One region of the Kitasatospora sp. NPDC056138 genome, then DNA from elsewhere that is predicted to be linked to it. Evidence: riboswitches for the same ligand, from Rfam matches in the RefSeq annotation. Region 1 holds a riboswitch; each other region holds the start of a gene.
What was found. Region 1 has a riboswitch for thiamine pyrophosphate ahead of ACFC1R_RS30150 (purine-cytosine permease family protein). Riboswitches for the same ligand answer to the same signal wherever they lie in the genome.
Positions count from the first base shown of each region.

Region 2: another riboswitch for thiamine pyrophosphate. It lies ahead of thiO (glycine oxidase ThiO); the one in region 1 lies ahead of ACFC1R_RS30150 (purine-cytosine permease family protein).
Region 3: another riboswitch for thiamine pyrophosphate. It lies ahead of thiC (phosphomethylpyrimidine synthase ThiC); the one in region 1 lies ahead of ACFC1R_RS30150 (purine-cytosine permease family protein).

Region 1 covers NZ_JBHJVK010000064.1:26,281-30,652, reverse strand. Annotated here, with positions in the region: gene ACFC1R_RS30155 (glycerophosphodiester phosphodiesterase) at 1-429, opposite strand, end outside; gene ACFC1R_RS30150 (purine-cytosine permease family protein) at 582-1,949, opposite strand; TPP riboswitch at 1,942-2,089, opposite strand; gene ACFC1R_RS30145 (S1C family serine protease) at 2,310-3,950, shown strand; tRNA gene ACFC1R_RS30140 (tRNA-Ser) at 4,062-4,149, shown strand.
Region 2 covers NZ_JBHJVK010000005.1:206,378-210,749, forward strand. Annotated here, with positions in the region: gene ACFC1R_RS05920 (thiazole synthase) at 1-327, opposite strand, end outside; gene thiS (sulfur carrier protein ThiS) at 336-545, opposite strand; gene thiO (glycine oxidase ThiO) at 542-1,711, opposite strand; TPP riboswitch at 1,706-1,818, opposite strand; gene ACFC1R_RS05935 (NAD(P)/FAD-dependent oxidoreductase) at 1,912-3,123, shown strand; gene ACFC1R_RS05940 (Rv2175c family DNA-binding protein) at 3,331-3,696, shown strand; gene thiE (thiamine phosphate synthase) at 3,696-4,340, shown strand.
Region 3 covers NZ_JBHJVK010000002.1:203,579-207,950, forward strand. Annotated here, with positions in the region: gene ACFC1R_RS02450 (SPFH domain-containing protein) at 1-1,227, opposite strand, end outside; gene ACFC1R_RS02455 (hypothetical protein) at 1,540-1,746, opposite strand; TPP riboswitch at 1,844-1,973, shown strand; gene thiC (phosphomethylpyrimidine synthase ThiC) at 1,971-3,791, shown strand; gene ACFC1R_RS02465 (hypothetical protein) at 3,987-4,372, shown strand, end outside.

The sequences.
Region 1 (4,372 bases):
TTCCGTCTCGGTCCGGCCGCCGTGCCGGGTCGGGTGCTTGGTCTCGATCGCCAGCTCGATCCGCCGCCCGGCGTCGGCGACCAGTTCCAGCAGCTCGGCCAGGGTGAGGACGGGGCTGGGCTCGGGCGCCTCGGGCGACTTCCAGGAGCCGAAGTCCAGCCGGGAGAGTTCGGCCAGCGTCATCGCGGACACCGTGCCCTGCCCGTTCGAGGTGCGCCGGACCGTACGGTCGTGGACGCAGACCAACTGGCCGTCGGCGGTCAGCCGTACGTCGCACTCCAGGCCGTCGGCCCCCTCCTCGATCGCCCGGCGGTAGGCGGCGAGGGTGTGCTCGGGGAGGGCGGCGGAGGAGCCCCGGTGCGCGATGACCCGGACGGCCTCGCGGTCGAGGGTTCCTGGCGCCGACGCTGAGAGGTTCCGGGTTTCCACGGCGCCAAGCCTACGAGGCCCCGGATGGACCGGAGCCGTCGGCACGGGGAACTCGTGGTGAAGAAAACCTGTGCCGGGAGAAATGTGGCGGAAAACGAATCCGTCCCCGGGTTCGCTCCGGGGACGGATCACTTCGGGAAGGGCGGATCGGGTCAGCCGACGGTCTCGTCGCGGCGGACCAGGGTCAGCAGCCAGGTGGCCAACGCCGGTACCAGGAAACCGAACAGCGAGGCGGAGCTCCACTCCTGCGGCGTGAAGTGCACGGCGGACTGGAGGTCCGTCCACAGACCGGTCCACCAGTCGGCGATCGGCGTCGGTGCCAGGAACTGGTAGGTGGCGAAGCCGAGCAGCCACGGCGCCAGCATCAGCCAGCGGGTCGGGGCGTCCTGGTCGAGGTTCCAGCCGTGGCGTCCCGCGCCGAGGAAGTAGTCCACCGCGAGCACCGCCAGCAGCGGCACGAACACCGAGCCGATCAGGCCGAGGAAGTTGTAGTACGAGGCGGTGAACTCCTGGATCTGCAGCGCCAGCACGGTGACCAGCACCCCGATCCCGCCGGTCAGCACGCGGCGGTCCACCCGGGGGAACAGGTTGTGGACCGACATCGCGGTCGAGTACACGTTGGCGAACGACTGGTCGGTCTCCCGCAGCACCAGCACCAGCAGGAAGACCCAGCCGGCCGCGACCCCGGTGAACGAGGAGAAGATCTTCGAGACGTCGCCGCCGGACTGCAGCAGCGCGATCAGGCCCAGCACGTAGCACCAGACCTGGGCCACCGTGTAGCCGGAGAAGGTGCCCCAGAACGCGCCGCCCTGGGTGCGCGAGTGCCGGGTGTAGTCCGCGGCCAGCGGGACGAAGGAGATCGAGACGGCCACGATCGCGTCGGTCGCGTGCAGGAAGCCGTTCCAGTTGCCCGCGCCCGGGTCGGGGAAGCCCAGACGGCCCAGCTGGACGGTGAAGTACACCATCGCCAGGCCCACCGCCGCGGCGACGTACCTGCGCAGCACCGCGATCGAACCCAGCGGCCAGATGGTCAGCACCGTGGTCACCGCACCCGCCAGCACCACGAACAGCCAGCGCCAGCCGTCCGTGCCGACCACCGCCTGCGCGCCCATGGCGATCACCATGAGCTCGTAGACGCCCCAGCCGATGCACTGGGCGATGTTCAGCACCGTCGGCAGGTAGGAGAGCTTCGTGCCGAACAGGCCGCGCAGCGAGGCCATCGCGGGGGCACCCGTCCGGGCGCCGATCAGCGCGGCCACGCCGAGCATCGCGGTACCGATCACCGTGCCCGCCACGATCGCCGTCACGGCCGCCGTGAAGGACAGCTCGGACCCGGCCGCGCCGAGCACGGTGGCCGCACCGCTGAAGCCCATCAGGCTGACCCCGAGGTTGGCCCAGAGCGCGAACTGGTCGCGGAAGCCGAGCGTGCGCGGCGGTGCGGTGTCGAGCGTCAGCGGTGCTTCGGAGCGCTCGGAGGCTCTCGCGGACGCGTCGGAGGATGGTGCAGAGACAGCCGACATGGCCGATGCTCCCTACGCCGGCATTACCCGGACAGGTTCGAGCGGTCTGCGCCCCCTCGTGCCCGCCGCCATGATGAATGGCGTACGGTCCGATCGGCGCACTCTCAGCCTGGACGGTCCAAGCTCCCGCGTGTCAGTTTGGAGCGGCCAGGGTAACCGCCGGGCGCCGGAACCCCCAAGGCCCGGGGGCGGCTGTCCGGATCACGGACGGACGGTGCACCCTGTCGGTGGCGTATCTGTCGGGGGCATGTCGGGATTGGTTAAGGATTCTCACGAGTTCTTCAGAACGCTCCTTACGGCATCTGAATCCCGGATGCGAAAAACTATGGGCCAAGGTCCTGTCAGCTATGGAGGTCGTCCGTGAGCACCGAGCACGCGAGTGGGTCCACCGGGCCGGAGGAGGCGCGCACCTCCGACGGTCAGGGGGTGGTGGGTCCGGCTCATGACACCGGGACGGCCGACGCGCCGCCGGTCGTCGAGTCCGCGCCGACGCTCTCCTTCACCAAGCTGAGCGCCTCGGAGGACGCCGAGTCTTCCGAGTCCGCCCCTTCTGCGTCCTCCTCCGCGCCGGCCGGGTCCGCTCCCGCCGCGCCGGCCCCCGGCTACCTGGACGCCCCGCCGCCCGCGGCCCCGGCCGCGCCGGGCTACCTGGACGCGCCGCCGCCGGTGGTCCAGGCCGCGCCGCCCGCCGAGAACCCGTACGCGGCGCCGGGCGCCCCGGCCGAGCAGACCACCGCGTTCGCCGCCGAGGGGCAGCCGCACCACCCGTTCGGCGCAGGCCAGCCGCTCGGCGGCTGGGGTGCGCCCCCGGCCGGTCCGGGCGAGCCCGGTGTCCCCGGCTACCCGGACGACTTCGGCGCTCCGAAGCCGCCGACCCGCAAGCGCGGCGGCCTGGTCGCCCTGATCGCGGCGGTCGCCCTGGTGGCGGGTCTCGCGGGCGGTGCGGTCGGCGCCGCGGTCAACGGCAACGTCGGCAGCACGGCCAACTCCGGCGCCAGCCACACCAGCACCACCATCCAGGCCGGGGACAGGACCGTCGACCGGTCGCCCGAGTCGGTCGCCGGGATCGCCGCCAAGGCGCTGCCCAGCGTGGTCACCATCAAGGCCCAGGGCTCGCAGGAGTCCGGCACCGGTACGGGCTTCGTCTTCGACACCGAGGGCCACATCCTCACCAACAACCACGTGGTCGCCCCGGCGGCCAACGGCGGCAAGCTGACCGTCAAGTTCTCGGACGGCTCCGCCTACACCGCCTCGGTGGTCGGCCGGGCCCAGGGCTACGACGTGGCGGTGATCCGGCTCGACGACCCGCCGAAGGACAAGCTGGTCCCGCTCCCGCTCGGCGACTCCGACAAGGTCGCGGTCGGCGACGCCACCATCGCCATCGGCGCGCCGTACGGCCTCGAAGGCACCGTCACCACCGGCATCGTCAGCGCCAAGGACCGTCCGGTGGCCTCCGGCGACGAGACCGGCGCGCAGTCGTCCTACATGAACGCGCTGCAGACCGACGCCTCGATCAACCCGGGCAACTCCGGCGGGCCGCTGCTCAACAGCGCCGGCGCGGTGATCGGCATCAACTCGGCGATCCAGTCCAACACCGGCGGCTCCAACGGCCGGGCGGGCAGCATCGGCCTGGGCTTCGCCATCCCGGTCAACCAGGCCGCCCGGGTGGCCCAGGACCTGATCAAGACCGGTACGCCGGTCTACGCGATCCTCGGGATCCTGCGCAACGACGACTACAAGGGCGACGGCGCCCAGATCCAGACCGGCCCGGTCCAGGGCACCCCGGCCGTCACCCCGGGCGGCCCCGCCGACCAGGCCGGCCTCAAGGCGGGCGACGTCATCACCAAGCTGGGCGACCACCCGATCGACAGCGCCCCGACCCTGGTCAGCGAGATCTGGACGTACAAGCCCGGCGACAAGGTCTCCGTCGAGTACACCCGTGACGGCAAGACCGCCAAGACCACCGTGACCCTCGGCGAGCGCAAGGGCGACACCCCCTGACGCCCTGCCGGTGAACCACCCCACTCCGGAAACGACCCGCTGAGGAAACGGCCCGTCCCGGAAAAGGGTGTGCACCGAATCCCTCCGGACCCGTTAGGCTGACCTCCGCCAGGAGGGTTGCCCGAGCGGCCTAAGGGAACAGTCTTGAAAACTGTCGTGGCGTGACCCGTCACCGTGGGTTCAAATCCCACACCCTCCGCACGTGGGCGTAGTCCCAGATCAGGGCGGGTACCGGCTGATTGCCGGTACCCGCCCTGTCGCTTGTCGTCCCTCGGTGCCCCACCCGTGTGCCGGTCCCGACCGGCGTGTGGGCCGGTTGCGGGCCAGCGTGGGCCACTACTTCGACGGGCTGTCGTCCTGCTCCCGGGACTCCCTCGGTGCCCTCTCGATCTGCTCGCCGGCCTGGTCCCGCTTGCCGTCGA
Region 2 (4,372 bases), on a different contig from region 1:
CAGCAGGGTGCGTTCGTCCGCGATGACTTCGAGCTTGACCCAGTCGGTGCCGAGCGCCTCGCGGGCCAGCCGCGCGGTCAGCACGGCCTCTCCGGCGGTGAAGCAGCCGGCGGTGTTGGGGAGGATGCGGATGCCGTTGCGGGTCAGGACGTCCAGTACCGAGCCCTGGGTGCCCGGGTTGACCCTGCGCATCGCGACGGTGGTCAGTTCGGTGCCCGAGACGCGCAGCGCCTGCTCCAGGATCTCCAGACTCGGCGCACCGCCGGTGCCCATGATCAGGCGGGAGTTGAAGGTGGTGCCGGCGATGGTCAGCAGATCGTCAGCCATGGCGCGGCTCATCCTCCCTGGACGGCGGTGAGGATCTCGATGCGGTCGCCCGCGTCCAGGACGGTGTCGGCCCACGCGCTGCGCGGGACGACGGCCTCGTTCAGTGCGGCGGCCACTCCCTGCGGGGCCTTGCTCAGCGTGGCGACCACCTCGGCGAGCGTGGTCGCGGGCGGAATCCGGCGCGGCTCGCCGTTGACGGTGAGTGGGATCTCGTTCATGCGGGGACCTTTGTGCCGAAGCGGCTGGGGGAGAAGGGGGCGGCGAGTTCGGGGGTGACCCCGGTGGCCAGGTAGTCGGCGAGCAGGTCGGCCGTCACCGGGGTGAGCAGTACGCCGTTGCGGTAGTGGCCGGTGGCCGCGACCAGTCCGGGGAGGGCGCTCGGGCCGAGCAGCGGGGCGTTGTCCGGTGAGCCGGGCCGTAGCCCCGCGTTGGTCTCCACCAGCGGCAGTTCGGTCAGTCCCGGGACCAACTCGTGCGCGTCCCGCAGCAGTTCGTAGACCCCTCCGGCCGTGACCGTGGTGTCGTAGCCCTGCTCCTCGGTGGTCGCGCCGATCACCAGCTCGCCGTCGGCGCGCGGGACCAGGTAGATGTGCTGACCGCGCACCACCGCGCGGACGTTGCGGGAGAGGAACGGCGTGCCGCCCTGGACCGCGAGGAGCGCGTCGGGCATGTGCAGCCGCAGTACCTGGCCCTTGACCGGCCGGACGGGGGGCAGCACGCCCTCGGGCAGGCCGGGCAGCAGATGGCTGCGCGAACCCGCGGCCAGCACGATCTGCTCGGCGTACCGGGTCTCGCCGGTGGACAGACGGACCCCGGTCGCCCGCCCGTCCTCGACCAGCAGCTCGGTGGCCTCGGCACGGTGCAGCCGCGCCCCGGCGAGTTCGCAGGCGCGCACCAGAGCAGCGGACAGCCGGCGCCCGTCCACCTGGTGGTCGTCCGTGACGTGCAGCCCGCCGCGCACTCCCGGGGCGAGCATGGGCTCCAGCTTCCGGCACTCGCGGCCGGTCAGCCAGTGCGAGTCGAGGCCGAGCCGCTGGTGGAAGGCGTGCAGTTCACGCAGTTCCGCGCGGTCGTCGGAGTCCAGGGCGACCGCCAGGGTGCCGGTCTGCCGGTACCCGGTGTCCAGGCCGGTGAGGGCGGAGAGCTCGGCGGCGAAGGCCGCGTACCGCTCGTTGGACGCCATGCCGAGCCGCAGCAGCGGCTCCTCGCCGTACTGGAGCTCGGTGACGGGCGCCAGCATCCCCGCCGCGACCTGGGCCGCGCCGCCGCCGTGGGCCGGGTCGACCACCGTGACGGCCAGACCGCGCTGGGCGGACCGCCAGGCCACTCCCAGCCCGATGATGCCGCCGCCGATCACCAGCACGCCGGTTCCGGAACGTGCCACAGTCTCGTCTCTCCCTTCGCCGGCATGACCCGGATCAGGTTCGGACGGTCGCAGGCCGCCTCAGCCCGCCTCTCAGCCCGGTGCACCGGGCTCCCGTGATGCTCCACCCACCATAACGCCGGGGGCCGGCCGGGCCGAAGGCACATACGCATTGTGGACAATCACCCGGACGCCGGTATCCGGCTCGGTAGGGTGATCGCGTGGCAGAGCTGAGCATCACGGATCCGATCGTCGTCGTGGGCGCCGGGCTGGCGGGGGCGCAGGCGGCGCTCGCGCTGCGGCAGGGTGGCTGGCGCGGGCCGATAACCCTGGTCGGCGAGGAACCGCACCCGCCGTACGACCGACCCCCGCTCTCGAAGGACGTCCTGCTGGGCAAGCGGGACTCCACCGAGCTCGACATCGACTGGCAGCACCTGGGCATCGAACTGCTGCCGGGCCGCCGCGCCACCGCCGTGACCCCCGGCGTCCTGCACACCGGCGCCGGTGAACTCCCGTACGGCGGCCTGGTGATCGCCACCGGCGCCGCACCGGTCGCACTGCCGGGATCCGACCGCGCCCGGGTGCTGCGCACCGTGGACGACGCGCTCGCGCTGCGGGCCGAACTGGTGCCCGGAGCCAGGCTGGTGCTGGTCGGGGCCGGCTGGATCGGCGCCGAGACCGCCACGGTGGCACGGCAGTTGGGCTGCGAGGTGACGGTGGTCGAGGCCGGACCGGCTCCGGTGGCCGGTGCCCTGCCCGCCGAACTCGGCGCACTGATGGCCGACTGGTACGCCGCCGCCGGGGTCGAACTGCGCTGCGGCACCGGCGTCGCGGCCGTCGAACCGGACGCGGTGCTGCTCACCGACGGCACCCGGCTGCCCGCCGACGAGGTCGTGGTCGGCATCGGCGCCCGCCCGGCCACCGGTTGGCTCGCGGGTAGCGCCGTCCAGTTGGACGCGACCGGCGCGGTCCTGGTCGACGGGCAACTGCGCACCAGCGCCGAGCACGTCTGGGCGGCCGGCGACTGCGTCTCGTACCCCTCCGCCCGGTCCGGCACCCGGCTGGCCGTCCAGCACTGGGACCACGCGCTCCAGTCCGGCCGTGCGGTGGCCGCATCGGTGCTCGGCGCGGCCCTCGGCCGGGAGACCGAGGGCCCGTACGACCCGGTGCCGTACTTCTGGTCGGAGCAGTTCGGGCGGATGGTCCAGTACGCCGGGCGGCACGCCGGGGCGGACCGGCTGCTCTGGCGCGGCTCGGCGCAGGACCCGTCCTGGGCGGTGCTCTGGCTGCGCGAGGACCGGCTGGTCGGGGTGCTCGGGGTGGACCGGCCGCGCGACGTCAACCAGGCGCGGCGGCTGATCGCCGGTGGCGCCGTGCTGGACCCGGCGAAGGCGGCCGACCCGTCCGTCCAGCTGAAGGCGGCGCTGGCCTAGGGGCGACCGCACGGCCGGGGGCGAGCCCGACCGGGTGGCGGCCGCCCCGGCCGCCGCGCACGACACCCCGGCGACCCGGGCCACCGTGGCCGCGAGCATGTCCTACGGCTCCGCCAGGTACCAGGACGGCCGACCCGGCGGCGGGTGGCGGGGCGGTCCCGGAGGCGGTAGGTGCGCCGGAGCGCCGCGAGGTGAGAGTCTGGTCCCGTGAGTGAGATCAATCCCAAGATTGAAGCCCTGGTCCCCGAGTGGACGTACCTGCCCGACATCTCCGAGCTGTGGGGCGTGCAGGTGACCGAAGTCCGCAACATGGTGAAGACCGGCCAGCTGATCGCCATCCGGCGTGGCGAGAACCGGTCGCTTCAGGTCCCGGCCGCGTTCATCGAGGCCGACGGCCTGGTGAAGCACCTCAGCGGCACGCTGACCGTGCTGCGGGACTGCAAGTTCACCGACGAAGAGATCATCGAGTGGCTGTTCACCGAGGACCCGTCGCTGCCCGGCAGCCCGATCCAGGCGCTGCGTGAGAACCGGGGCACCGAGGTCAAGCGCCGCGCCCAGGCGATGGCGCTCTGATGGCGGACGCCCGTTCCCGGCTGGCGGACGCCAGGCTCTACCTGTGTACCGACGCCCGGCGCGAGCAGGGTGACCTGCCCGAGTTCCTGGACGCGGTGCTGGCGAACGGCGTGGACATCGTCCAGCTCCGCGACAAGGGCCTGGAGGCCCGGCAGGAGCTGGAGTACCTGGAGGTGTTCGCCGACGCCGCCCGGCGGCACGGCAGGCTCTTCTCGGTCAACGACCGCGCCGACGTCGCGCACGCCGCCCGCCCGCAGGTGCTGCACCTCGGGCAGGACGACCTGCCCGTACCGGCGGCGCGGGCGATCCTCGGCGACGATGTGATCATCGGACGGTCCTGTCACGCCGAGTCCGAGGTGGACGCGGCCGTCACCGAGCCGGGCGTGGACTACTTCTGCACCGGACCGGTCTGGCCGACCCCGACCAAGCCGGGCCGCCACGCACCCGGCCTCGACCTGGTCTCGTACGCGGCCAAGGCCGTCACCGACCGCCCGTGGTTCGCGATCGGCGGCATCGACCTCACCAACCTGGACGAGGTGCTCGCGGCGGGCGCCCGCCGGGTGGTGGTGGTCCGTGCGATCACGGCGGCCGAGGACCCGGGAGCGGCGGCTGCGGAGCTGGCCCGCCGCGTCCGTGCCGCCTAGGCACACCGTCCGTGCCGCCTGGGCACACCGTC
Region 3 (4,372 bases), on a different contig from region 1:
CCAGTTCTCGGCGAGCTGCTGGGCGACCACGGCCTCCTGGTTCTCGGCGAGCGCGGCCGCGCGGGCCTTGATCGCCTCGGCCTCGGCCAGACCCAGCGCCCGGGCCGCCTCGGCCTGGGCGAGACCCTTGGCCTCCGCGGCCGCGGCCTCCGCCTGACCGGTCGCCTTGGTCGCCTCGGCGGCGGCCAGACCCCGGGCCCGGGTGGCCTCGGCCTCGGCGCCGGCGGCGATCTTCACCCGGTTCGCCTCGGCGGCGGCCTTCAGCTCGGTCTCCTTGGCCAGTGCCTGGGCCGCCGAGATACGGGCGTCACGGTCGGCCTCGGCCTTGGTACGGGTCTCGTAGGCACGGGCGTCGGCCGGCTTGCGGACGTCCGCCTGGAGCTGCTGCTCCTTGCGGTGCGCCTCCAGCTCGGCCACCTTGGTCTCCTGGACCACGACCTCCTGCCGGGCGGCGGCCTGTGCCAGCGGGCCCGCCTGCAGCGCGCGGGCGGCGGCGGTGTCCATCTCGGCCTGGTAACCGGCCTGCTGGATACCGGAGTTGCGGGTCGCCTCGGCCTTGCGGGCGAAGGCCTCCTGCTCGGCCTCGGTGGCCGCCCGGTCGGCCGCGGCGGCCGCGATGCGGGCGTCCCGCTGGACGGCGGCGGCGTGCGGCGCGGCCAGGTTGGTGATGTAGCCGGTCGGGTCGAGGATCTCCTGGATCTGCAGCGAGTCGATGATCAGACCGAGCTTCTCCATCTCCGAGCCGGACGCGGCCCGGGTCTCCCCGGTCAGCCGCTCGCGGTCGCGGATCATGTCCTCCACGGTCAGCCCACCGACGATGGACCGGAGGTGACCGGCGAAGACGTTGTGCACCCGCTGGCCCATCAGCTTCTGCTGGTCCAGGAAGCGGCGGGCGGCGTTGGCGATCGAAACCGCGTCGTCGCCGACCTTGAAGATGACAACTCCCTTGACGTGCACGGGAATTCCCTGCGAGGTCACGCACTCGACATCCAGGTCGGCCTCGTTGAGGTCGAGCGACAGTCGGCGGACCACCTGCACGCCGGGCGTCACGAGCGTTCCCCGCCCGGTGACGATCCGGAATCCCATGCTCTCGCCGACCCCCTCGGCGCGGTGCCTGGATCCGGAGATGACCAGTGCTTCGTTCGGCTCGGCCACACGCCACATGAGCTTGAAGACGGTCACGATGACAACGAGAGCAACGACGGCTCCCACGGCGCCGATCAACATCGGCTTTCTCCCCCTTCAGGGCACCGGTTCCGTGGCTGCGCTCTGTTGTGCAGGAATGGCGCGGAACCGGTGGCAGCAGGAAATTCTGCGCCCCGCGAGATCCATTGGGAAGCTCGGGCGGTCCGTGTTCTGCATCGAACCCGTCAAGATTGCGTCAACGTGGCGACAATGCGGACGAGTCGGATGCCGCCTCCACCACGTCCGCGCGGAACCTGACGGAGTTCGCGTCAGGCTTCACGTCTCGCAGTGCTCCCGGGCCGACCGGGCGCAGGCTGACCGTCCATCGGCCGACCGGTCCCGGGCCGACCGGTCTCAGGCCAGCGCACGGACCACGTAGACCGTGCGCGGAGGCTGGTACTCCACCACGACCACCGGCGTGCCGACCGTCAGCGTCTCGTCCGCCACCGACGGGTACGCCAGGAACGCCTCCGTCCCCTGCCGCTCGGGCACGTGCAGCAGCACCTCGCCCACCAGTCCGGCACCGACCCTGCCGGTGACCCGGCCCGTGTAGCCCACCATGAGCCCCAGTCTGCCCGCCGCCCCGGACGACCGGAACCCATCTGGACCAGCTGCGATCCGCCCGCTACGGTGTTGGACGTCTGACGCAGGCAACACCGCCTGCCGACACGGGAGCTCGGAGCACCGGGCTGAGAGGGCGCTGACCGGTACCTGCGTACCGAACGCTGCGCCGACCGCAGGAACCTGGACCGGGTAATGCCGGCGTAGGGAGTAGAGGGTCCGACATGACCACTTTTGATGCACAGCAGCCTGCCCGCAGCACGTCCGAGGCCGTCACCAGCGCGGGCACCGGCTACCCGACCCCGGCATGGCGCAAGGCGTACCGCGAGGGCTCCCGGCCCGACCTGCGGGTCCCGTTCCGCGAGGTCCGGCTCACCAACGGCAGGTCCGTTCCGCTGTACGACACCTCCGGCCCGTACACCGACCCCGCGTACGAGCCCGACGTCCGCCGCGGCCTGCCCGCGCTGCGCGACCCGTGGATCCGCCAGCGCGGCGACGTCGAGGAGTACGACGGCCGCGAGGCGCGCCCGGAGGACGACGGGATCAAGCACACCTCGCCGCGCGGCGGCAACCTGCGCAACCTGGACGCGGTCTTCCCGGGCCGACCGCGCCGCCCGCTGCGCGGTCGCGACGGGGCCGCGGTGACCCAACTCGGCTACGCCAAGCGGGGCATCGTCACCCCGGAGATGGAGTTCATCGCGCTGCGCGAGGGCCTGGAGGCGGAGTTCGTCCGGGCCGAGGTCGCGGCCGGACGGGCCGTCATCCCGCTGAACGTGAACCACCCCGAGGTCGAGCCGGCCATCATCGGCACCAACTTCCTCGTCAAGATCAACGCCAACATCGGCAACAGCGCGGTGACCTCCTCCATCGAGGAGGAGGTGGAGAAGATGACCTGGGCGACCCGCTGGGGCGCCGACACGGTGATGGACCTCTCCACCGGCCGGAACATCCACACCACCCGCGAGTGGATCCTGCGCAACTCCCCCGTGCCGATCGGCACCGTGCCGCTCTACCAGGCGCTGGAGAAGGTCGACGGCAGGGCCGAGGACCTGAGCTGGGAGGTCTACCGCGACACCATCATCGAGCAGTGCGAGCAGGGCGTCGACTACATGACCGTCCACGCGGGCGTGCTGCTGCGCTACGTCCCGCTGACGGCCCGGCGCAAGACCGGCATCGTCTCGCGCGGCGGCTCGATCATGGCGGCCTGGTGCCTGGCGCACCACCAGGAGAACTTCCTCTACACCAACTTCGAGGAGCTCTGCGACATCCTGCGCTCCTACGACGTCACCTTCTCGCTCGGTGACGGCCTGCGTCCGGGCTCGATCGCGGACGCCAACGACGAGGCGCAGTTCGCCGAGCTGCAGACGCTGGGCGAGCTCGGGCGGATCGCCCGCGCCAAGGACGTCCAGGTGATGATCGAGGGACCGGGCCACGTCCCGATGAACAAGATCAAGGAGAACATGGATCTCCAGAAGGAGATCTGCGACGAGGCGCCGTTCTACACCCTCGGCCCGCTGACCACGGACGTCGCCCCCGGCTACGACCACATCACCTCGGGCATCGGCGCCGCGATGATCGCCTGGTGGGGCACCGCCATGCTCTGCTACGTCACGCCCAAGGAGCACCTGGGCCTCCCCAACCGGGACGACGTGAAGACCGGCGTCATCACCTACAAGATCGCCGCCCACGCCGCCGACCTGGCCAAGGGCCACCCCGGCGCGCAAGCCTGGGACGACGCGCTCTCCGACGCCCGCTTCGAGTTCCGCTGGGAGGACCAGTTCAACCTGGCCCTCGACCCGGAGACCGCCCGCGAGTTCCACGACGAGACCCTCCCCGCCGAACCCGCCAAGACGGCGCACTTCTGCTCCATGTGCGGCCCGAAGTTCTGCTCGATGAAGATCTCCCAGCAGATCCGCAACGAGCACGGCGACGGCTCCACCGCCGTCCCGTCCGGCTACGACGCCGAGGCACTGGCCGGGATGGCCGCCAAGTCGGAGGAGTTCGCGGCCCAGGGCAACCGGGTCTACCTCCCGCTGGCCGACTGACCGACCGTCTGCGCAGGCGCTGCACTGGGAGGCAGGAGGGGGCTTCCCAGCGCGGCGCTTCGGCGCGTCCGGCCACTGCCGAGGAACGTCCTGGGCGACGAGTCGCAGATCCCCGTTCCGGCCTTCGCAACGGACCGGAAGCGCGCAGCCGGATATGGCGATGCACAGGCACCGCCGATGGGCTACGGTCGCCCGGTGATCGAATTGGCTGAGCGGCCCCGCAGTACCTGGTGGGGGCTCATACGGCTTACCCCGGCGGCCTGTTGGTGGCGGCTGCTCGCGGTGGAGGTGCTGTTCGGGGCGGCCGACCTGGCCGTGCTGACGTTCTGCACGACGCTCGGCGGCTCGGGGCTGTGGGCGGCGAGCGACACGCTGCGACTTGCCGTCAGCGGCCTCATCGCCGCCTGGGGCTGGTCCGCGAAGCTGCGGATCCTGGACGGCGGCCACGGGATCCTGTCAGCACTGCGGCCCGACCCGCGGCGGATCGGGCGGCTGGCGGCCTGGCTGGTGGCACTCGATGTCCTCGGCCTGCTGAGGTTGCTGATCCACATCGACATCGAGACGTACACCGCGGTCGTCTT